Regions from separate parts of the Bradyrhizobium sp. AUGA SZCCT0177 genome, predicted to be linked through region 2. Evidence: predicted binding sites of a transcription regulator. Region 2 holds the regulator's gene; each other region holds the start of a gene.
The links. Region 2 encodes LexA, which represses DNA repair genes until DNA is damaged. Its sites were predicted from a motif close to TGTTCNNNNTGTGTTCNG; they were not measured.

Region 1: JQ597_RS31455 (ribonuclease T2 family protein) is a predicted target of LexA. The motif match lies at 1,636-1,653, and genes of this name have one in related genera.
Region 3: JQ597_RS17300 (ImuA family protein) is a predicted target of LexA. The motif match lies at 2,533-2,550, and genes of this name have one in related genera.
Region 4: JQ597_RS10675 (YifB family Mg chelatase-like AAA ATPase) is a predicted target of LexA. The motif match lies at 2,171-2,188, and genes of this name have one in related genera.

The regions. Positions count from the first base shown of each region.
Region 1 is NZ_JAFCMA010000036.1:34,299-38,955, forward strand. It holds gene JQ597_RS31440 (DUF3617 domain-containing protein) at 63-608, opposite strand; gene JQ597_RS31445 (hypothetical protein) at 647-937, opposite strand; gene JQ597_RS31450 (hypothetical protein) at 1,102-1,560, shown strand; gene JQ597_RS31455 (ribonuclease T2 family protein) at 1,713-2,396, shown strand; gene JQ597_RS31460 (23S rRNA (adenine(2030)-N(6))-methyltransferase RlmJ) at 2,611-3,471, shown strand; gene JQ597_RS31465 (cold-shock protein) at 3,782-3,997, shown strand; gene JQ597_RS31470 (class I SAM-dependent methyltransferase) at 4,080-4,657, opposite strand, start outside.
Region 2 is NZ_JAFCMA010000001.1:370,477-375,133, reverse strand. It holds gene JQ597_RS01940 (ComEC/Rec2 family competence protein) at 1-1,216, shown strand, start outside; gene JQ597_RS01935 (hypothetical protein) at 1,259-1,675, opposite strand; gene JQ597_RS01930 (hypothetical protein) at 1,815-2,054, opposite strand; gene lexA (transcriptional repressor LexA) at 2,302-3,009, opposite strand; gene JQ597_RS01920 (molybdopterin molybdotransferase MoeA) at 3,224-4,435, opposite strand; gene JQ597_RS01915 (HAD family hydrolase) at 4,448-4,657, opposite strand, start outside.
Region 3 is NZ_JAFCMA010000013.1:133,823-138,479, forward strand. It holds gene JQ597_RS17290 (error-prone DNA polymerase) at 1-78, opposite strand, end outside; gene JQ597_RS17295 (Y-family DNA polymerase) at 75-1,784, opposite strand; gene JQ597_RS17300 (ImuA family protein) at 1,675-2,469, opposite strand; gene JQ597_RS17305 (putative DNA modification/repair radical SAM protein) at 2,631-3,878, shown strand; gene JQ597_RS17310 (UdgX family uracil-DNA binding protein) at 4,009-4,657, shown strand, end outside.
Region 4 is NZ_JAFCMA010000007.1:159,480-164,136, forward strand. It holds gene JQ597_RS10660 (MBL fold metallo-hydrolase) at 1-862, shown strand, start outside; gene JQ597_RS10665 (hypothetical protein) at 995-1,306, shown strand; gene JQ597_RS10670 (alpha/beta fold hydrolase) at 1,390-2,133, shown strand; gene JQ597_RS10675 (YifB family Mg chelatase-like AAA ATPase) at 2,237-3,775, shown strand.

The DNA of each region.
Region 1 (4,657 bases), on a different contig from region 2:
CGTTCGCAGGGACGACAATTCACCGCGACAGAACTCTGCGGCATCGTCACTCTGCGGCCTCCTTACTTCGGCAGCTGCTTCGGCAGCAGGCCCTTCAGCTTTTCCATGTCCTTGAGATTTATCTTCATGCCGCCGGGCATGATGATGTCGCCGGGCTTTTGATCGGCCTTGCAGGCGCCGAGCCACTTCGCCTCGATCGTGGTCGTGGAATCGCGCGGCACGCCGGCCGGAGCGCCCGTGGTGTTCGAGGTCGACTTCACGGTGTAGGCGGAGCTGAAATCGCCAGTGATCTCGGCACGCGATTTGACCGACATGCCGCCGGAGCCGCAGACGGAATCGGTGACGTAGCCGGTCGCGGTCTTCTGGGTATCGTTTTTCGAGCAGACGTCCTTGGCCATCGGCGAGAACGAGGTGCTCATATCCTTGTCGGTGGTCGCGTCGGTGCACTGCTGCATCGTCATCTCGGGCACCGGCGAGCCGGTCTGCACCACCTTCATTTCCCACAGGCCGGCCTTGCGCACCGGCAGCTCGACGGCGCTGGCATGGCTCGCAGGCCACACCGCGAGCAGGCCAAGCGCCAAACAAAATGAATGAAGCTGTCGCGCCATGCTCGCGCCCCCTGGTGGTTCAGGCGTTCAGGTCCGGCTCAGTAGAGCGTGCGCAGCGGCCGGGCGTGAGTCCCATAGGGCACCCAGCGGCAGGCGAAGGAGACGTATCCGCCCTCATAGGGCTGCACTGCCAGGAATTTCACCACCTTGCCGTAACCGGCGCAGTGATCGACCGCGAGCTGGCGTGCATCCGCCTGTCTCGCCAGCGAATAGGCGACAATGCCGCCGGTATCATTGCCCTTGAACGGCGGCACCCAGTCGGCCTGTGCCGGCGCAGCCGACAGCAACCCGCACATCGCAACCAGGCACGCGGCCCCAATTCTTTGCATCGCAGACTCCATTCGCTGGGGCCACCATAGAGTGCGCCGGCGGCCGTGAAAAGAATGGGTTACGGCCGGACCTCGACTTGCCTGCAAGGTGTTGCCGCGCTGCACTTGACCTCGTCCGGGCTTCACGGCACGGTCCTAAGGGTTGGATGACCAGCGGAATTCCCATGCGCACCCTCTTCACATCGTTGAAAACCCTCGGCCTGGCCGCGTCGCTCGCTGTCCTGGCATTCGGCCAGTCGGCGCAGGCCGCCAATCCGCTGGAATTGAATTTCTGGCTGTCCGGTCCCCGGTATGACGGGCGCGTTGCGCCGTGCGAATCGGCGCTGCCGACCATCATTTCGCAGTTCCGCGAGAAGGAAAGCACCTTCTGGAATTCGCCCCTGACCATCACCTCCTATGGCCGGATCCACGAAACCACGTTCCGGCCCTGGCAATCCGACAACATTCCGCGCCGCTATTGCACCGGCGACGTGATGCTGAGCGACGGCAAGGTGCGCAACGTGCACTATTCGATCGTCGAGGATGGCGGCTTTGCCGGCTTCGGCCAGGGTGTCGAATGGTGCGTCACCGGGCTGGACCGTAACTGGGCCTATAACCCCGGCTGCAAGGCTGCGCGGCCTTAAGCTTAGCCTAAGCTCCCTGCCTGGGTTTTTCGATCGCGGTGGCCGGCGCCACCCGATTCGCGCTAACGCCATTTTTGTTCTTGAAATGTTCCGGCTCCCTGCTAGGCTAGGGTAATTGAGTACGTCATGCTTTGCGAGTAAGGGAGCGTTTGATGTTTCCATCAGTCATTGTTTCGCGGCTGCTGATTTCGCTGGCACTTGTCTTGGTCACCGCGGGCCACGCCGCCGCGCAGGACCGCCGGCAGAACGCCCCTGGCGAGTTCGATTTCTACGTGCTGGCCCTGTCGTGGTCGCCCTCCTTCTGCGAGGCGGCCTCCGAACGCGGCAATAGCGGCCGTTCTGCGCAGATCCAGTGCGAGCGCCCGTTTTCCTTCGTGGTCCACGGCCTGTGGCCGCAATATGAGCGCGGCTTTCCCGAATATTGCCAGCGGCCGTCGCCCCGTCTCGACCGCAACGTCATGTCGTCGATGCTGGACCTGATGCCGGCGCCCGGGCTGATCTTCAACGAGTGGGACAAGCATGGCACCTGTTCCGGCCTTGGCGCGCGTGCCTATTTCGAGAACATCCGCAAAGCCCGCGCCGCGGTGAAGATCCCCGAGGAATTCCTGCAATTGTCGGAATCGAAGACGATCGCCCCCGAGGCGCTCGAGGCAGCCTTTATCAAGGTCAATCCCGGCCTGAGCAGCTCGGCGATTTCGGTCGTCTGCAGCAGCCGGCGCCTCAGCGAAGTTAGGGTCTGCATGAGCAAGGACCTGCAATTCCGCTCCTGCGAAGAAATCGACCGCCGCGCCTGCCGCCGCGACGAGGTCGTGATGCCGCCGGTGCGGGGGAGTTAAAACCTCCCTCGCCGTCATGCCCGGGCAGAAGCGCGAAGCGCGTCTTCGCGCTAGATGACCCGGGCATCCACGTCTTCCTTCGTCTGGTGTTCAAAGACGTGGATGGCCGGGAGCGCAGACAAGTTTACGTAGTCTGCGCAGCAGACTTACTATGCCCGGCCATGACGAGTAGAAGACGTAGACGTCTTCTCCAACGGCTCTTGAATTTCTCATCATGAACTACCGACACGCCTTTCATGCCGGCGGCTTTGCCGATGTCATCAAGCACATCGTGCTGGTGCGGATGCTGACCTATCTGCAGGAAAAACCTGCAGCCTTTCGCGTCATCGACACCCATGCCGGCGCCGGGCGCTACGATCTGTCCGGTGATGAGGCCCGCCGCAGCGGCGAATGGCTGACCGGCATCGCGCGGGTGATGCAGGCGCGGTTCTCGGAAAATGCGTTGCCGCTGGTGGCGCCCTATCTCGACATCGTCAGGGCCTTCAACGCGCAAGCCGAGCTGAAAGCCTATCCCGGATCGCCCTTGATCGCGCGCGCGCTGCTGCGGCCGCAGGACCGCCTCACGGCATGCGAGATCGAGCCGAAAGCCCACAAGCAATTGATCGATGCGCTGCGCCGCGACACCCAGGCCCGGGTGGTCGATCTCGACGGCTGGACGGCGTTGCCGGCCTTCGTGCCGCCGAACGAGCGGCGCGGCCTGGTGCTGATCGACCCTTCGTTCGAGCAAAAGGACGAGTTCGAAAAGCTCGCCGACGGCTTTGCGGAGGCCTATGCGAAGTGGCCGACCGGCAGCTATCTGCTGTGGTATCCGGTCAAAAGCCGGCGCATCACCGACGGCCTGGCGCGGCATGTCGCCGCTGTGGCTGAGACCGGCAAGCCGGCCGGGAAATGTCTGCGGCTCGAATTCAGCGTCGCACCGCAGCAGGCCGGCGGTCCCCTCACCTCAACCGGGCTTCTGATCGTCAACCCGCCGTGGACGCTGGCGGGCGAGCTGAAGACCATTTTACCCGAACTGGAAAAACCGCTCGGCCAGGGCGGCGCCGGCCGGTTCAGGCTTGAGACGCCCAAACCTTGAAGGCTCCTTGAATGCAAGCCTTGAATGCAAACCTTTGGGGGTAAGCCTTCAAGGCAGTGCATCGGGCTGAAAAGTGCGATTGAGCCATAGTCAATTTGCGCGGAACCGTATTATGCTCGGCCGTTATGACTGGCTTTACGTTCCGCTTCCGCGAATGGTTGCGGCGGAGTGATCAAGGCCTAAAAAAATCCAGACTGATCGGTGCGTGACCCGATCGGTTCAGGTGGCCAAGCTTCCGGCAGCGAATGTCCGGTCGGCCGATACGCGAATTGCGCGTAGCGGCGGAGCAATACGGGGAGGAGTTTTCCCGATGGCCATGACTGGTACAGTCAAGTTCTTCAATGGAGAACGTGGCTACGGCTTCATCAAGCCCGATGACGGCGGTCGCGACGTGTTCGTTCACATCACTGCCGTCGAGCGGGCCGGATTGAAGGATTTGACTGAAGGACAGCGCATTACATTCGAGGTCGAACCGGACAAGAAGGGCAAAGGCCCCAAGGCGGTCAACCTGGTGATTTCATCGTAAGCTGACGCGTGAGCTGAAGCTTGGCGGTGAAAGCGGACTGAAGTTTTGCCTGCACCAAATCCCGCTGAGCGCGAGGCGCGCCTCAGAACGTGGAGGCGTGCATGATGTGGCCGGCACGCGCCGGTGCCGTACGTTCGCTCTCGGGGAAGAAGCGCGCCGCGATCCTGTCAGGGCCGACATCATCGACATGCCGAAAGCCGGTCGCGCTCATGCGGGCGCAAAGCGATGCGGTATCGAAATAGCTCTGAAGGCTTTCGCCAACCGCGGCCACCCGCTCGGCAAGCGCTTGATGCGCGGCGCGGCCGGCCGGTGCGACCGAGCTTGCGGGATTGACATAGTCGAACACCACTTCAGCACCGCCTTCGAGCTGCGCGATATAGCCGAGCGTCGAGAACACCGCCGTCTCGGTCAGATAAGGCACCACGCCGAGCCAGCTGAAGAAGCTGCGTTTGGCGGCGACAAAGCCTGCGGCGTCCAGCGCTTCGGCCAATGTCTGCCGTTCGAAATCTATCGCGACATAGGTCAGCGTGTCCGGCACGGCGATCGTCGCGGCGGCCAGCATGTCGCGCTTGCGTACTTGCGTGGCGGGAAAATCGACCTCGAAAATTCGCAGGCCACCCGCGAGCGGCGTCCGGTAGGCGAGCGTATCGAGCCCTGCGC
Region 2 (4,657 bases):
GCGTTCGTTCTTCATGACGGCCGTGGTGCTGATCGCGGTCATGGTCGACCGCCGCGCCATCACGTTTCGAACGCTCGCGGTCGCGGCCCTCATTGTCTTGACCATCGCACCGGAGGCGCTGGTGCATCCGAGCTTCCAGATGTCGTTTGCGGCGACCCTCGGACTGGTGGCGCTGGTGCAACTCGGCATGCCGCGCCTGTTCGCGCAGCCGGATCATTCCGCGACGGCGCAGGTGGCGCTGTGGGGCGGCCGCGAGATCACGATGCTGCTCCTGGCCTCATTGGTGGCGGGCCTTGCCACCACGCCTTACGCGGCGTTTCATTTCCACCGGGTGACGCCCTATGGCGTGCTCGCCAATCTCGCGGCGATGCCGGTGGTCTCGGCGCTGGTGATGCCGGCGGGCCTGCTCGGCCTGGTTGCGATGCCGTTTGGTTTTGACGGTGTGTTCTGGGCCATCATGGGCGTCGGCATCGACTGGATGATCGTTGTCACGCAATGGGTCGCGGCCTTGCCGGGCGCGGTTGGTCGTGTGCCGGCGTTCGGCATCGGCCCGCTGATTGCGGCGAGTCTTGGCATCATCCTGCTCGGCTTGTTGCGGACGCCGCTGCGCTATACCGGCGCGGCCGTGGTGCTGGTGGCGGCGGTGTGGGCGGCGAGGGTGCCGCAGCCGGACATCCTGATCTCCGCCGACGGGCGCAATGTCGGTGTCCGCGGCCAGGACGGCAAACTGCATTTGATGCGCGCGGCCAAGGGCGCCGCGAGGGATGGCTTCCTCGTCAAGGAATGGCTGGCGGGGGATGCCGACGCCCGAAAGCCTGCCGATGCCTCGCTCACCGAGGGCGTCTCATGCGACGAGAGCGGCTGCGTGATGCAAGGCGCCGGTGGCGGGTTCGTGGCATTGGCGCTGCGGCCGGAAGCGCTGGCGGATGATTGTGAGCGCGCGGCGCTGGTGGTCACCGCAAGGCAGGCGCCTGCGGCGTGCGGCGCCTCGGTGATCTCTGCGGAGCGTCTGCGGCGGCAGGGCGCCATGGTGCTGCGGCGAAGCGGCAGCGGATTTACCATCGATGCCGTCAAGCTCCGGGGCGTCGATCGTCCATGGTCGCCGGCGATCGCGGGCGAGGGGGACGCGGAGACAACCATCCTCGCGCCGCGCCGTACGGCGCCGCGTGCGGTCGATGCGACCCCGTCGGAAGCGGATCTCCAGGCCGAGGAATAAGGATTCACGTTCCCCGGCGGGGCGCGACCGGCGGCGCGGAATTCAACCGGTGGAAAGCGGTGTCGCCGTGTCCGCCTTCGTTGTTGTGCGCTCGGGAATCGGATGCACCACCGGCAATTGCAGCACGGTGACGCGCTGACCCTCGCAAAGCTGCGTCACCAGCACATGGCTGCCGTCGGGAAATTCGATCGCGTCGTGGTGACGTTCCTTGATATGCGGATCGATGGTGTTGAACTTGCCGACGCGAAAACCGATCGTCCGCGTCCAGATCCAGCGATTGTCGTATTTGACGTCTTGCGCGAAGGCCAGTTCGGTCCCGGGCAGCATGCAGACCGCGACTGCGGGGTCGCGTTCGCTGGCAAAGCCGCGGGTCGAGGTGCCGCGGAAGGTGGTCGATATCAATGTCTCGCCGACCTCAGCAGGACGCGTTGCCATCGCGTGCAAACTATAGTCACACATCGGATCGCTCCCTCGTAAGAGATAGAGACCCGTGCCTCCCTCGAGGCGCTGGCCTCTATCAGAGTGGACTTGAGCAAAGTCTATTCCTGTTCTGGGCAATAGTGCGACGGAAAGGCCGGCGTGCCCGATCACAAACGCGCTACGACGGCTGCGGATCTTCGGGCATCGGCGGCAGCGGCAGTTCGAAGGCGCCGAGATGGAATTGCTCCCTTCCGTCGTCGGCAATCCCGGGCAGCGCGACCAGCGTGAACGCAGCCTCCGGATATTGCTGCCAGATCGCGAGATCTTCCGCCGTCACCATCAGCCAGCCGAACCGGAGCATGTAGCGGCCCGGCTCGGTCACGAGTCCCGCCCTCTGCCAGGTGATCTTGGTGATCATACTGCTGACCACGTCTCGTCCCCCCGGTTTTTGCGTCTTCGAGTTGAAAACGCGTCAAACCAACCATCCTCGCCCGCACAGTTTTTGCCGCATTCTGGGCAATTGTGCGACGCGCGGCCCCACCGTTCTCCGTCAGGGCCGGGTCTTGATCTTGCAGCCAACAACGTGGATGCCCGGCACAAGGCCGGGCATGACGCGCTTACGGATGTCGTTACCGAACAGAAGCGCCCGCGAAAGCGGGCCGCCCTCAGTACTTCCGGTACAGCCCGATCAGCTTGCCCTGAATCCGGACCCGGTTCGGCGGCAGGATGCGGACTTCATAGGAGGTGTTGGCAGGCTCCAGCGCGATCGAGGCGCCGCGGCGGCGGAAGCGTTTCAGGGTGGCTTCCTCCTCGTCGATCAGCGCCACCACGATATCGCCGGTGTCGGCGGTCTCGTTGCGCTGGATCAGCGCCATGTCGCCGTCGAGAATGCCGGCGTCCACCATGGAATCGCCGCGGACTTCGAGCGCGTAATGTTCGCCGGAGCCGAGCATGTCAGGCGGTACGCTGATGGTGTGGCTGCGGGTCTGCAGCGCCTCGATCGGGGTGCCGGCGGCGATCCGGCCCATGACGGGAACGGCGACCGGACGGTTGCCATCGTCCTCGGCGGACGCACTGGCGGCGCGGACCTTGCCGAGCGTGCCTTCGATGACGCTGGGAGTGAAGCCGCGGCGGCCGTTGCCGTTACCGGCGCCCGCAAGCTCGGGCAGCTTGATGACTTCGATGGCGCGGGCACGGTTGGGCAGGCGGCGGATGAAGCCGCGCTCTTCCAGGGCGGTGATGAGGCGGTGGATGCCGGACTTGGAGCGGAGGTCGAGCGCATCCTTCATTTCGTCGAAGGAGGGCGGCACGCCGGCTTCCTTGAGCCGTTCGTTGATGAAACGCAGAAGTTCATACTGTTTGCGCGTAAGCATCTCGAGCAATCCCCCGGTTGGCGCGTCGTAATTCGTGGTCGTTCAGTTCAGTTGCGAGTGCGGTCTCAAATTCGGAAGTCCAAAACTCCCATTTGTAGACACTAGCTCTCGAAACAAATCATGAACGAACACTATATGTTCGATACATGTTCCGCAACCACTTAATTTCAGGTGAACGCGCGCCGACTTCGCCCGAACAGGCCGCCGCGATGCGTCATTCCGGCAGGCGCAGGAACTCGCATGGCGTGCCTTTCGGCAGCGCCGGCGCAAACGGCGGACGTATCAAAAGCGCCCGTGCCGCAGCGAGATTTCCAAGCAGCGACGAGTCCTGGTGGCTCACCGGCACCGCGATCAACGCACCGTCCTCGCGCTCTTCAAGTCGTGCGCGAAGATAGTCTTCGCGCTGGTCGTTGGCGGGGAGATCGCGGCCGAGCAGGGCGGTCTCACGCGCGTGATGGATGGTTTTTCGGCCCGACAGCGCGCGAATCAGCGGCACCAGAAACAGGAAACCACAGACATAGGACGAGACCGGATTGCCGGGCAGGCCGATCACCCGCATCGCCCCGAGGCGCCCGTGCATCATCGGCTTGCCCGGCCGCATCGCGATGCGCCAGAACGCCATGGCCACGCCCTCGGCCTCCAGCGAGCGCTTGACGAGGTCGTGGTCGCCGACCGAGGCGCCGCCCATCGTGATCAGGATGTCGGCGCCCGATGCGCGGGCGCGGCGGATGCCGTCGGTGGTCGCCTCGACCGTGTCGGCGGCGATGCCGAAATCGATGGTCTCGGCGCCCTCGGCCCGCGCCAGCGCGCGCAGCGCATAGCCGTTGGAGTAGACGATCTGGCCGGGGCCCGGGATCGAGCCCGGCATCACCAGCTCGTCGCCGGTGGCGAGCACCGCCACCTTGGGGCGGCTGATCACGGCGAGTTCCGGATAGTTCATGCCGGCGGCGAGCGACAGGTCGCGTTCGGTGAGGCGGCTTCCCCTGGTGAGCAGCACATCGCCCTCGCGGAAATCGGCGCCGGCGGCGCGGATATGCCGTCCCGGTTTGGCGGTTTCCGTGATCGTGACGTGGTCGCCGCTGGCAGCCGTGTCTTCCTGGATGATGACGGCGTCGGCGCCATCAGGGATCACCCCGCCGGTGAAAATCCGGACCGCTTCGCCCGGGCCCACCATGCGCTCGAACGGGCGGCCCGCCGCGACTTCGCCGATCACCTTCAGCCGCGCGGAGAGGTCGGCGGCGTCGGCCGATCGCACCGCATAGCCGTCCATCGCCGACATCGCCTGCGGCGGCTGGGTGCGCTTTGCCGCAAGGTCGCGCGCGAGCACCCGATGCCAGGCCGTGTCGAGTGCGGCCATTTCTTCCGCCAAGGGATCGGCGCCCGCAAGGATCGCGGCCAGTGCATCAACGACCGGCATCAGGGCCACGGCAACACCCTCTCAAATTCCCAGCGCGGCGAGCGCCTTTGCGACGTCATCCGGCCCTGTCACATGTACCGCGGCCAGGCCGCGCGCCCGCGCGCCGTCGATGTTCGCGGCGGAATCGTCGAAGAACACGATGCGGGAGGCGGGAACACCGATCGCCTTGACGACGTGATCATAGGCCGCCGCATCGGGCTTTCGAAGCCCGATCGTCGATGACAGGTAGAT
Region 3 (4,657 bases), on a different contig from region 2:
GGCGCGCGGATCGGATCCGCCGCGCAGGAAGGAGAAATTCGTGGTGATGCCGATTTCGGCATAGGCAGGCGTATTCATGCGAACAGCCCGTGCACGAACCATTTGGGCAGAACGGGTTCACCCTCCTCGTCGCTTTTGAGTTCGCCCTCATAAAGCCCGTCGCGGTAGATCCAGAACCGCAGCCCTTCCGCGTCCTCGATCCGGAAATAATCCCGCGTCAGCGCCTCGCCATTCTGCTTCCACCATTCCATCGCGATACGTTCGGGACCTTCCACCCGCACCACCGCATGGGTGACGCGCCGCCAGGTAAATTGATGCGGCGGCCCGTCGGGCACGGATGCAAACGGCACGTTGATGGGCTCAGGTCTTTCGAACAGCCGCAGCGGCCGCAATGGCGGCTCGCTCGCGATACGATCAGGCCAGGCGGCTTGCGTCGCGGCCGCCAGATGATGCTGCGCCGATACCGCCAGCACCGCGCGTTCCGGGATATGGGTGTCCTGCGGCAGATGCACGACGACGCGCTTTCCCCCGATCCGCGCCGCGATGCGGTCGATCAGGGCGGCCAGTTCGTCATTGTCATGGACATTGGCGTCGAGATCGCGCTGCTGCTGCACCACGATTTCGGTGCGGCTGGCGGACAGGCGTATCAGGTCAAAGCCGAAGCCGGGATCGAGCGGATCGTTCAAGGCATCGAGCCGCTCGCGAAACAGCCGGTCGATCACCTCAGGCCTGGTCACCGGACGACCGGTATCGACCGTAATGTTGCGCACCGCGCCGTCGGTGCGGAAGAAACTCGCCTCCAACCGCCGCGCGCCCTTGCCTTGCTTGTCCATCGCGGTGACCAGCATGCCTGCGAGCGAGGACAGGTTGATCGCGATCACGGTGTCGGTGGCAACAGGTTCGGGAAAGCGTTTTTCGACGATGTAATCCGGCAAGGGTTTTCGCGGGCTGATCGGCGCATCGCCCTGCCCCAGCGAGTGTTCGAGCAAAGTCGTGAAGCCGGCGCCAAATCGCGCCGTGATCTCGTGGCGGGCGCGCGCGGCGACGTCGCCGATGGTTTTCAGTCCGGCGCGGCGCAGGCCGCTGGTGATCGCACTATCGGCGCCGAGCGCCGAGACCGGCAGCGGGCCGACGGCGTCGGCCTCCTCGCCATCGGCAATGATTTTCCCCGACGCATGGCGCGTCATCGTACGGGCGCAGATCGAGGTGCCGGCGATATCAGCGCTGACGACAAAGCCTCTGCGGGTCAGCGCGCCGCACAGGGTCTGCAGCAGCGCGCGCTCGCCGCCGAACAGATGGGCGCAGCCGGTGATGTCGAGATACAGCCCGTGCGGGGGATCGAGCGCCACCAGCGGCGTGAAGCGATCGCACCAGTCGGCGATATCGCCAAGCGTCTTGGCGTCCGCAACCGGATCGGCATCGAACACCGTCAATTCCGGACAGATGGCGCGGGCATTGGCGAGCGGCAGGCCGATCTCGAGGCCGGAGCGCGCCGCGAGATCATCGAGCGCATAGATCTGCAGCGCGTTGTTTTGCTTGGCGACGACGACGGTGGGGGCTGGCACCTCTCCCGCTTGCGGGGACACACGAACAGCATGACTCGCGGAGACACCCCCACCCCGACCCTTCCCCGCAAGCGGGAGAGAGGGCGCACTGCCCGTGCCGTAAGAGATTTCAACCCGCTCTGCGCTGCCCTGCGTAAGCTGCCGCTTGATGCGGTCGATGGGCAGGCGTGGCAGCCAGAGGCTGAGGATTCGCCGCCGGTTCGCTGAAAAGGCACTCATCACATTTCCATTCCATGATCCACCGCCCAACCGGGCCATGACGGTTACGAACGAGCTCGGCGTCGAACACCGGCGCGCCCCACGCATGCCAGGGTGCTGATGGCGGCGAATGCGCCGCGCGCACGATCCACCTTGTCTCCGCGGTCGAGGGCTGCGGCGTCGCCGCCAGCCGCAACAGCAATGCGGTGACGCCGGAAGCCTGCGCTGCCAAAGTCAGTTTGCGGCTGGCGACGAGATCGAGCTGGCGCGGCTCGCCCCAGACTTCCAGCACCACGGCGCCCAGCGCATCGCAGGCCAGCGCGTCGGCGGCGGTCCGTAGCGCCGCGTCGGCATCGGCGGCGCGCACGGTTACCAGCAGCCGCGGATCGAGGCCGAGTTCGGCGAGCCCGCTCATCGACAGCGCGCCGGATTCGATTTCCGAAAAATCCTGCCGCACCCAGACCAGCGGCCGGCGCGATGTCACCCGTCCCGCAAGGCCCGCGATGAATCCCGTCGCCGCCGCACCCTGATGTCCTTCGGCGAAGACTTCATGCACCGCGGCGCGGGCAAGGCCGCCGCACAGCGTCGCATCGGCCTCGGCATGGCCGAGCGCCACTTTGTGAAGCGCATGCGTATCCGCGCCCGCCTCGATGCGCTCGATGCGGCCGCGCAAACTTGCAAGCGTGCTCATGCGCGCGCCGGTCATGCGCCGCTCCTTGGAAATTGTGGGCCATTGCTGGTTTTGAAATGAACCCGCTGCTGGTTCATTTGTTCATGATATGTTCTAATATAAAGCTAACAGGCCCGGCAGAGTCAATCGGGATTACTACTCAGGCGATTCATAAGCGGAATCAAAGGGATTCAAGGATGGACGTGCAACGCAAGCTGGAAATCCTGGCCGATGCCGCCAAATACGACGCTTCCTGCGCCTCCAGCGGCACCGAGAAGCGGGATTCCAGCGACGGCAAGGGCCTCGGCTCGACCTCGCCCGGCATGGGCATCTGCCATTCCTACGCGCCGGACGGCCGCTGCATCTCGCTGCTCAAAGTCCTGCTCACCAATGCCTGCAACTACGATTGCCTTTATTGCGTCAACCGCACCTCCAGCAATGTGCCGCGGGCGCGCTTCACCGTCGACGAGGTGGTGAAGCTGACGATCGACTTCTATCGCCGCAATTACATCGAAGGCCTGTTTCTCTCCTCCGGCATCATCCGCAGCGCCGACTACACCATGGAACAGGTCGTTTCTGTCGCGAGAAAACTGCGCGAGGAGCATCACTTCCGCGGCTACATTCATCTGAAAACCATTCCGGAAGCCGATGATGCGCTAATCACCGAGGCCGGCAGATATGCCGACCGGCTCAGCATCAACATCGAAGTGCCCGAGGAAGCCAGCCTTGCCAAACTCGCGCCGGAAAAAGACGTGCGCGCGATCCGCCGCACCATGGGCCGATTGCGGCTCAAGCTCGATGAAGCGCAGGACAACAATAACAACAACAAGACCGTAACAAAGGCAAAGCCGCCGCTCTTCGCTCCGGCCGGCCAGAGCACGCAGATGATCATCGGCGCGGATGCGGCCGACGACAAAACCATTCTCCATACCAGCGCCAATCTCTATGGCTCCTACAAACTCAAACGCGTCTATTATTCCGCCTTCAGCCCGATCCCGGATGCCAGCCGCGCGTTGCCGCTGGCCGCTCCTCCGCTGGTCCGCGAGCACCGGCTCTATCAGGCCGACTGGTTGATGCGGTTTTATGGTTTCGACGTCGGCGAGATCGTCGACGAAGCCGCCGGCATGCTGCCGCTCGATATCGATCCAAAACTCGCCTGGGCATTGCGGCACCGCGACCGGTTTCCGCTCGATGTGAACCGGGCCAGCCGCGAGGACCTGCTGCGCGTGCCCGGATTCGGCCGCAAGGCCGTCGATCGCATCATCGCCACGCGCCGCGTCACATCGATCCGTGCGGCCGATCTCGCCCGGCTGCACATCCCGAGGAATAAGGCGCTGCCGTTCATCGTTCTCAGCGATCACCGCCCGCAGCCGCATCTGCTCGACGGGGCGAAGCTGGCGGAACGATTCAGGCCGAAGGCGACGCAATTGGGGTTTGGGTTTTGACCACAGTCGTCATTGCGAGCGAAGCGAAGCAATCCATAGCGCCACAAGCGGAGGAATGGATTGCTTCGTCGCTTCGCTCCCTTGCGCAAACGCTTCGCGTTTGTCGCAGGCAATGACGAGGAGGAGAGACATGCACCACATCACCCTCGACGGCGAAACCGATTTTGACGGCTGGCGTAAGGCGGCACGGACGCTGGTGCTGAATGATGTAAGCCCGGCCGACGTGACATGGCGTGTGCAAGGTGACGCGCCCGAATTGTTTGAATCGACCACCCCACTGCCCGACCCGCCAAATGCGACTTTCAACGTCCCGGCCAAATTCGTCGAGCTGGTGAAAGCCGCGATCCTGCATCGCAATAGCGAACGCTTTGCCATCCTCTATCGCCTGCTGTGGCGGCTACGCGGCAACCACGACCTGCTTGTCGTTGCGACCGATCCTGACGTGGCGGAGGTCGCGGCGATGGCAAAGGCCGTGCACCGCGACGAGCACAAGATGCACGCCTTTGTGCGCTTCCGTGAAATCGGCCGCGAGCAGAAATCGCATTTCGTCGCCTGGTTCGAGCCGGAGCATCATATCGTGGAGCTGGCCGCGCCGTTCTTCGCCCGGCGCTTTGCCGACATGCCCTGGTCGATCCTGACGCCTGACGTCTGCGCGCATTGGGATGGCCATGCCGTTTCGATCACGCCGGGGGTAGCTAAGGCCGAGGCGCCGACCGAAGATCGGTTGGAGGAAACCTGGCGGCGTTACTATGCCAGCATCTTCAATCCCGCCCGGCTGA
Region 4 (4,657 bases), on a different contig from region 2:
GACGCCTTACTGGCACCGCTTCGTTCTCGGTGACGCCGAGGTAACCGTGGTCTCCGACGGCCCGCTGCCGCTCGGCCCACCCAAGGGCACCTTCGTCGGCGTGTCCGACGACGAAGTGAAGAAGATGCTGACCGACAACTTCCTCGACGCCGAAAATGTCGTGCTCGAGCAGAACTCGCCGATCGTGAACACCGGCGACAAGCTGATCCTGTTCGACACCGGCATGGGCACTTCGAAAGCGTTCGGGGCGACCACCGGCCGCCAGCAGAAGAGCATGGCGGAAGCCGGCATCAAGCCGGGGGATATCGACGCCGTGGTGTGCTCGCATGCGCATATCGACCACATCGGCGGCCTCGTCGGCGCCGACGACAAGCCGCTATTCCCGAACGCGCAGGTCTACATCACCCAGAGCGATTTCGAGTTCTGGACCGATGAAGGCAAGCTCGGCAGTCCGCTGAAGGATTTTGTGATTCACGCCCGCAAGAATTTGATGCCGGTGCGCGACCGCATCGTCTTCATCAAGGACAACCAGGAATTCCTGCCCGGCGTGACCGCGATCGCGGCCCCCGGCCACACCGTGGGACACACCATCTTCATGGTGAGCTCGAAAGGCAAATCCTTTGCCTTCCTCGGCGACCTCACCCACCACCCGATACTGCTGTTGGAAAAGCCGCGGATGCAATTCTCCTACGACTCGGATCCGAAGCAGGCGGCGGACACCCGCGTGAAACTGCTCGACATGATCGCGGCCAACAAGACCCCGGTCATGTCCTATCATTTCGCCTGGCCCGGCTTTGGTCACATCGGCAAGACCAGCGAAGGTTTCCATTACTATCCGTCGGCGATGGTGATGAACCTTTGAGCTGCAATTATTCGGGGCCGGCCGTGCTGGCCCCGAATACCGCCGGGCTGAACCCGGCACTAGGGATCGACCCTAGACTGGCGTAAGCAAGGTTCAGCGAATCCTGACCCTGACGCTATCTAGGAGAGCCCCGTGACCGACCAACCGAACCCCAAGCCGGGCGACCTCGTCTATGAAGACACCGGAGCCGCCGCCCCGCTGGTCTATTTCGACATCGTCGGCGCCTACGGCACCATGAACGGCTCGGTCGAGATCGAACTCGCCACCCGAATTCTCATTCCCAAAACTGACGGTTCGACCGAGGTGAAATTCATCTCCTCAGGCCGCCTGCGCTGCAGCCAGAACGCCGCCGTCAATTTGCGCAACGGCCTCGATGCCGCGCTGAAGATGCTGGAGCCGCCGACGCCGAATATGGCGGTGGTTGCGGCGAGTAAGCTGAATTGAGGGGCGTCGAGACGGTGGAGGCAATCTCCAAGCCCCCTTTGTCGGACCACGGCTCATGTTGTTTGTGGTAATCCTAAGCGACGATGGAGCAGCAAGCATCTCAGGTTTCTTCACCACTCTCGTTGGTCCTGCTTCCGGGGCTTGATGGATCGGGTCGCCTCTTTGAATGGTTTGTCAAAGCACTGCCCCCAACGCTCAAGCCACAAATCATCTGTTTTCCGAAGCATGAGGACGACTATGGGGCGCTCGAAACCGACGTCTTGCGTTTGCTGCCTCAAGGCCAGCCGTTCGTTATTCTTGCTGAAAGTTTCTCCGGACCCCTTGCGCTACGCGTGGCAGCGATCGGGCATCCGCATCTAATCGCAGTCATTCTCGTTGCGAGCTTCGCGTCGCGGCCCGTCGCTTGGATGCCGCGCTTTGCAAGACACATCATGCGTCCGCTCCTTTTCCGATTGCCGGGTCAGGTTCTTCTCATGAGATGGTTCTTGTTCGGCGACAGCGCTCCAGTCGCATTGATTGAGGGCACAATTGATTGTCTCAATTCGGTCGACCCGGCGGTTCTGGCTGGTCGAACGAAGGCAGCGCTTACCGTTGATGCTACGGAGGCATTCCTACGGTGCCCCGTGCCGATACTCTATCTCGGCGGGATACAAGACCGGTTGATCACTCCTCAAACGTCTGAACGATTGAAGTCGCTACGCCCCGACCTTGAGTGCGTAATGTTGGATGCGCCGCATTTTCTTCTGCAACGAGCACCTGCCGCAGCGGTCAAAGCAGTGACCGACTTCCTATGGCGCCTGAAGCCGGCTGGTCGTCATCGTGATTAGCGGGACCGCAGCATAGCCATTTGCCAAAAGATCAAGATGTTCCCGTATTGTTCTTGTGTTCCTCCCCCGGTTCCGCTACCCTCGGTAGAGGCAAGGGGTCGGCATGGTTCAGCGGGTTTCTACCGTAGCCTTTGAGGGGATCGAGGCCCGCGCGGTCGACGTGCAGGTGCAGGTCGCGCACGGGCTGCCGGTGTTTGCGATCGTCGGCCTGCCCGACAAGGCGGTTTCCGAGGCGCGCGAGCGGGTGCGTTCGGCGCTGATCGCTTCGGGGCTGGCGCTGCCGGCACGGCGGATCACTGTCAACCTCGCCCCCGCCGACGTGCCGAAGGAAGGCAGCCATTACGATCTGCCGATCGCGCTCGGCCTGATGGCCGCCATCGGCGCGATCCCGCCCGACGCGCTCGCCGGTTTCACGGTGCTCGGCGAACTCGGGCTCGACGGATCGATCGCGCCGGTCGCGGGCGTGCTGCCGGCGGCCATCGGCGCCAATTCACGCGACGAGGGCCTGATCTGCCCCGCGGCCTGCGGAACGGAAGCGGCCTGGGCGAGCCCGGACATCCAGATCATCGCGGCGAAATCGCTGATCCAGATCGCCAACCATTTTAAAGGCACGCAGCTGCTGTCGCGGCCGCAGCCGAAAGTCCACGAGCGCGAGGAAACGCTGCTCGACTTGCGCGACATCAAGGGCCAGGAGAGCGCAAAGCGCGCGCTGGAGATCGCGGCGGCCGGCGGACATCATTTGCTGATGATCGGCTCGCCCGGCGCCGGCAAATCGATGCTGGCGGCGCGGCTGCCCTCGATCCTGCCGCCGCTGTCGCCGTCGGAACTTTTGGAAGTCTCGATGATCGCCTCCGTCGCCGGCGAGATCCGCGACGGCGCATTGACCGCGCGGCGGCCATTTCGGGCGCCACATCATTCCGCCAGCATGGCCGCGCTGACCGGCGGCGGGATGCGCGCAAAACCCGGCGAGATCTCGCTGGCGCATCAGGGCGTGCTGTTCCTCGACGAATTGCCGGAGTTCGATCCGCGCGTGCTGGACTCGCTGCGCCAGCCGCTGGAAAACGGCGAGGTCGCGGTGTCCAGGGCCAATCACCGCGTCACCTATCCGGCGCGCTTCATGCTGGTCGCGGCGATGAACCCGTGCCGCTGCGGCCATGCCTATGAGCCCGGCTATTCCTGCAAGCGCGGACGGATCGATCGCTGCACAGGGGATTATCAGGTGCGCATCTCCGGCCCGATGATGGACCGCATCGATTTGCGCATCGAAGTGCCGGCGGTGACCGCGGCCGACCTGATCCTGCCGCCGCCGAGTGAAGGCTCCGCCGAAGTCGCCGCCCGTGTCGCCGCCGCCCGCGACGTCCAGCTCGCGCGCTACGCCGCCGCCGGCATGCCGCATGTCCGCACCAATGCCGAAGCCCCCGCGTCGCTGCTGGAGACCATCGCGCAGCCGGATGCGCAGGGACAAAAGCTGCTGCGCGACGCCGCCGAGACCATGAAGCTGACCGCGCGCGGCTATCACCGCGTGCTGCGCGTCGCCCGCACGCTGGCCGACCTCGACGGCGCGGACAAGATCGGCCGTCTGCATCTGGCGGAAGCGCTGTCGTATCGCGCATTGGCCGATGATTCGCGGCGCGCGGCGTGACGGTCTCGTGTATGGGTAGAGCGCAGCGAAACCCATCAACTCCATCGCAAGTCAGCGATGGGTTTCGCTGAGCCTGTCATCGGGCGCGCATTCGCGCGACCCGTTGGCTCTACCCATCCTACGAGGTCCCGGGCTTGCGCTTCCAAATCAGAAAGCCGAAACAATTCAGTTGCGGTTGTTGCCTTAGGACTGTGCCGGACCCGCAGTCGCCAAGTCGTCACTCTGGCACCACGTAAGCCGTCCCGGCGGGCCGCTTTCTAATCTTGTCGCGACAAACTGACACCACGGGCAAATCAGTTCTGAGTTTCAGAAATCGTGTCAAGTAGAAAATTTCTGTAAATCAAAAATTTTTCTGTTGTCGGCCGGCCCAAATCAGTGCGCATCTATCGCCATCCCGTCCTGGTCAGAAGGGCGTCGGCCGTCGTCACGGACGTTGGGCGGGTTGCGGTGGACGCTGGTTTACGCTGAGACGACGGCGTGGATAAGCGTACGGCAAAACCGTGTGGTCCTGGCGCCCGTTGCAGGCGTCAAGCTGTCGGAGAAGCGCAAGCGGGAACGGCGGCGACGGAGTCAACCAAGAACTCGTCTCCGGGGAGATCACGGCATAAGCCGTAAAGCCACTGCGCAGGGAATGTCGGATGTTCTCCGCTGCCCTGTATGCTCGTGTGCATTTTGTTTTGTGCAAACCGCACGCGAGACCGCGGGTGCAGCGCGCATCCGGCATTCCCTGCGCCCTCTCAATTTGGAGGGCGGGAAGTTTCTGGCAGAGCTCGGGCACGTCGTGCCGCGAGATCGCGAAGGCATGTTTGCGATGCCCCATCCACGTCGTCCCGGCGAACGCCGGGACCCATACGCCGCAGCCCATCAGTGAGAGCGCTGGCG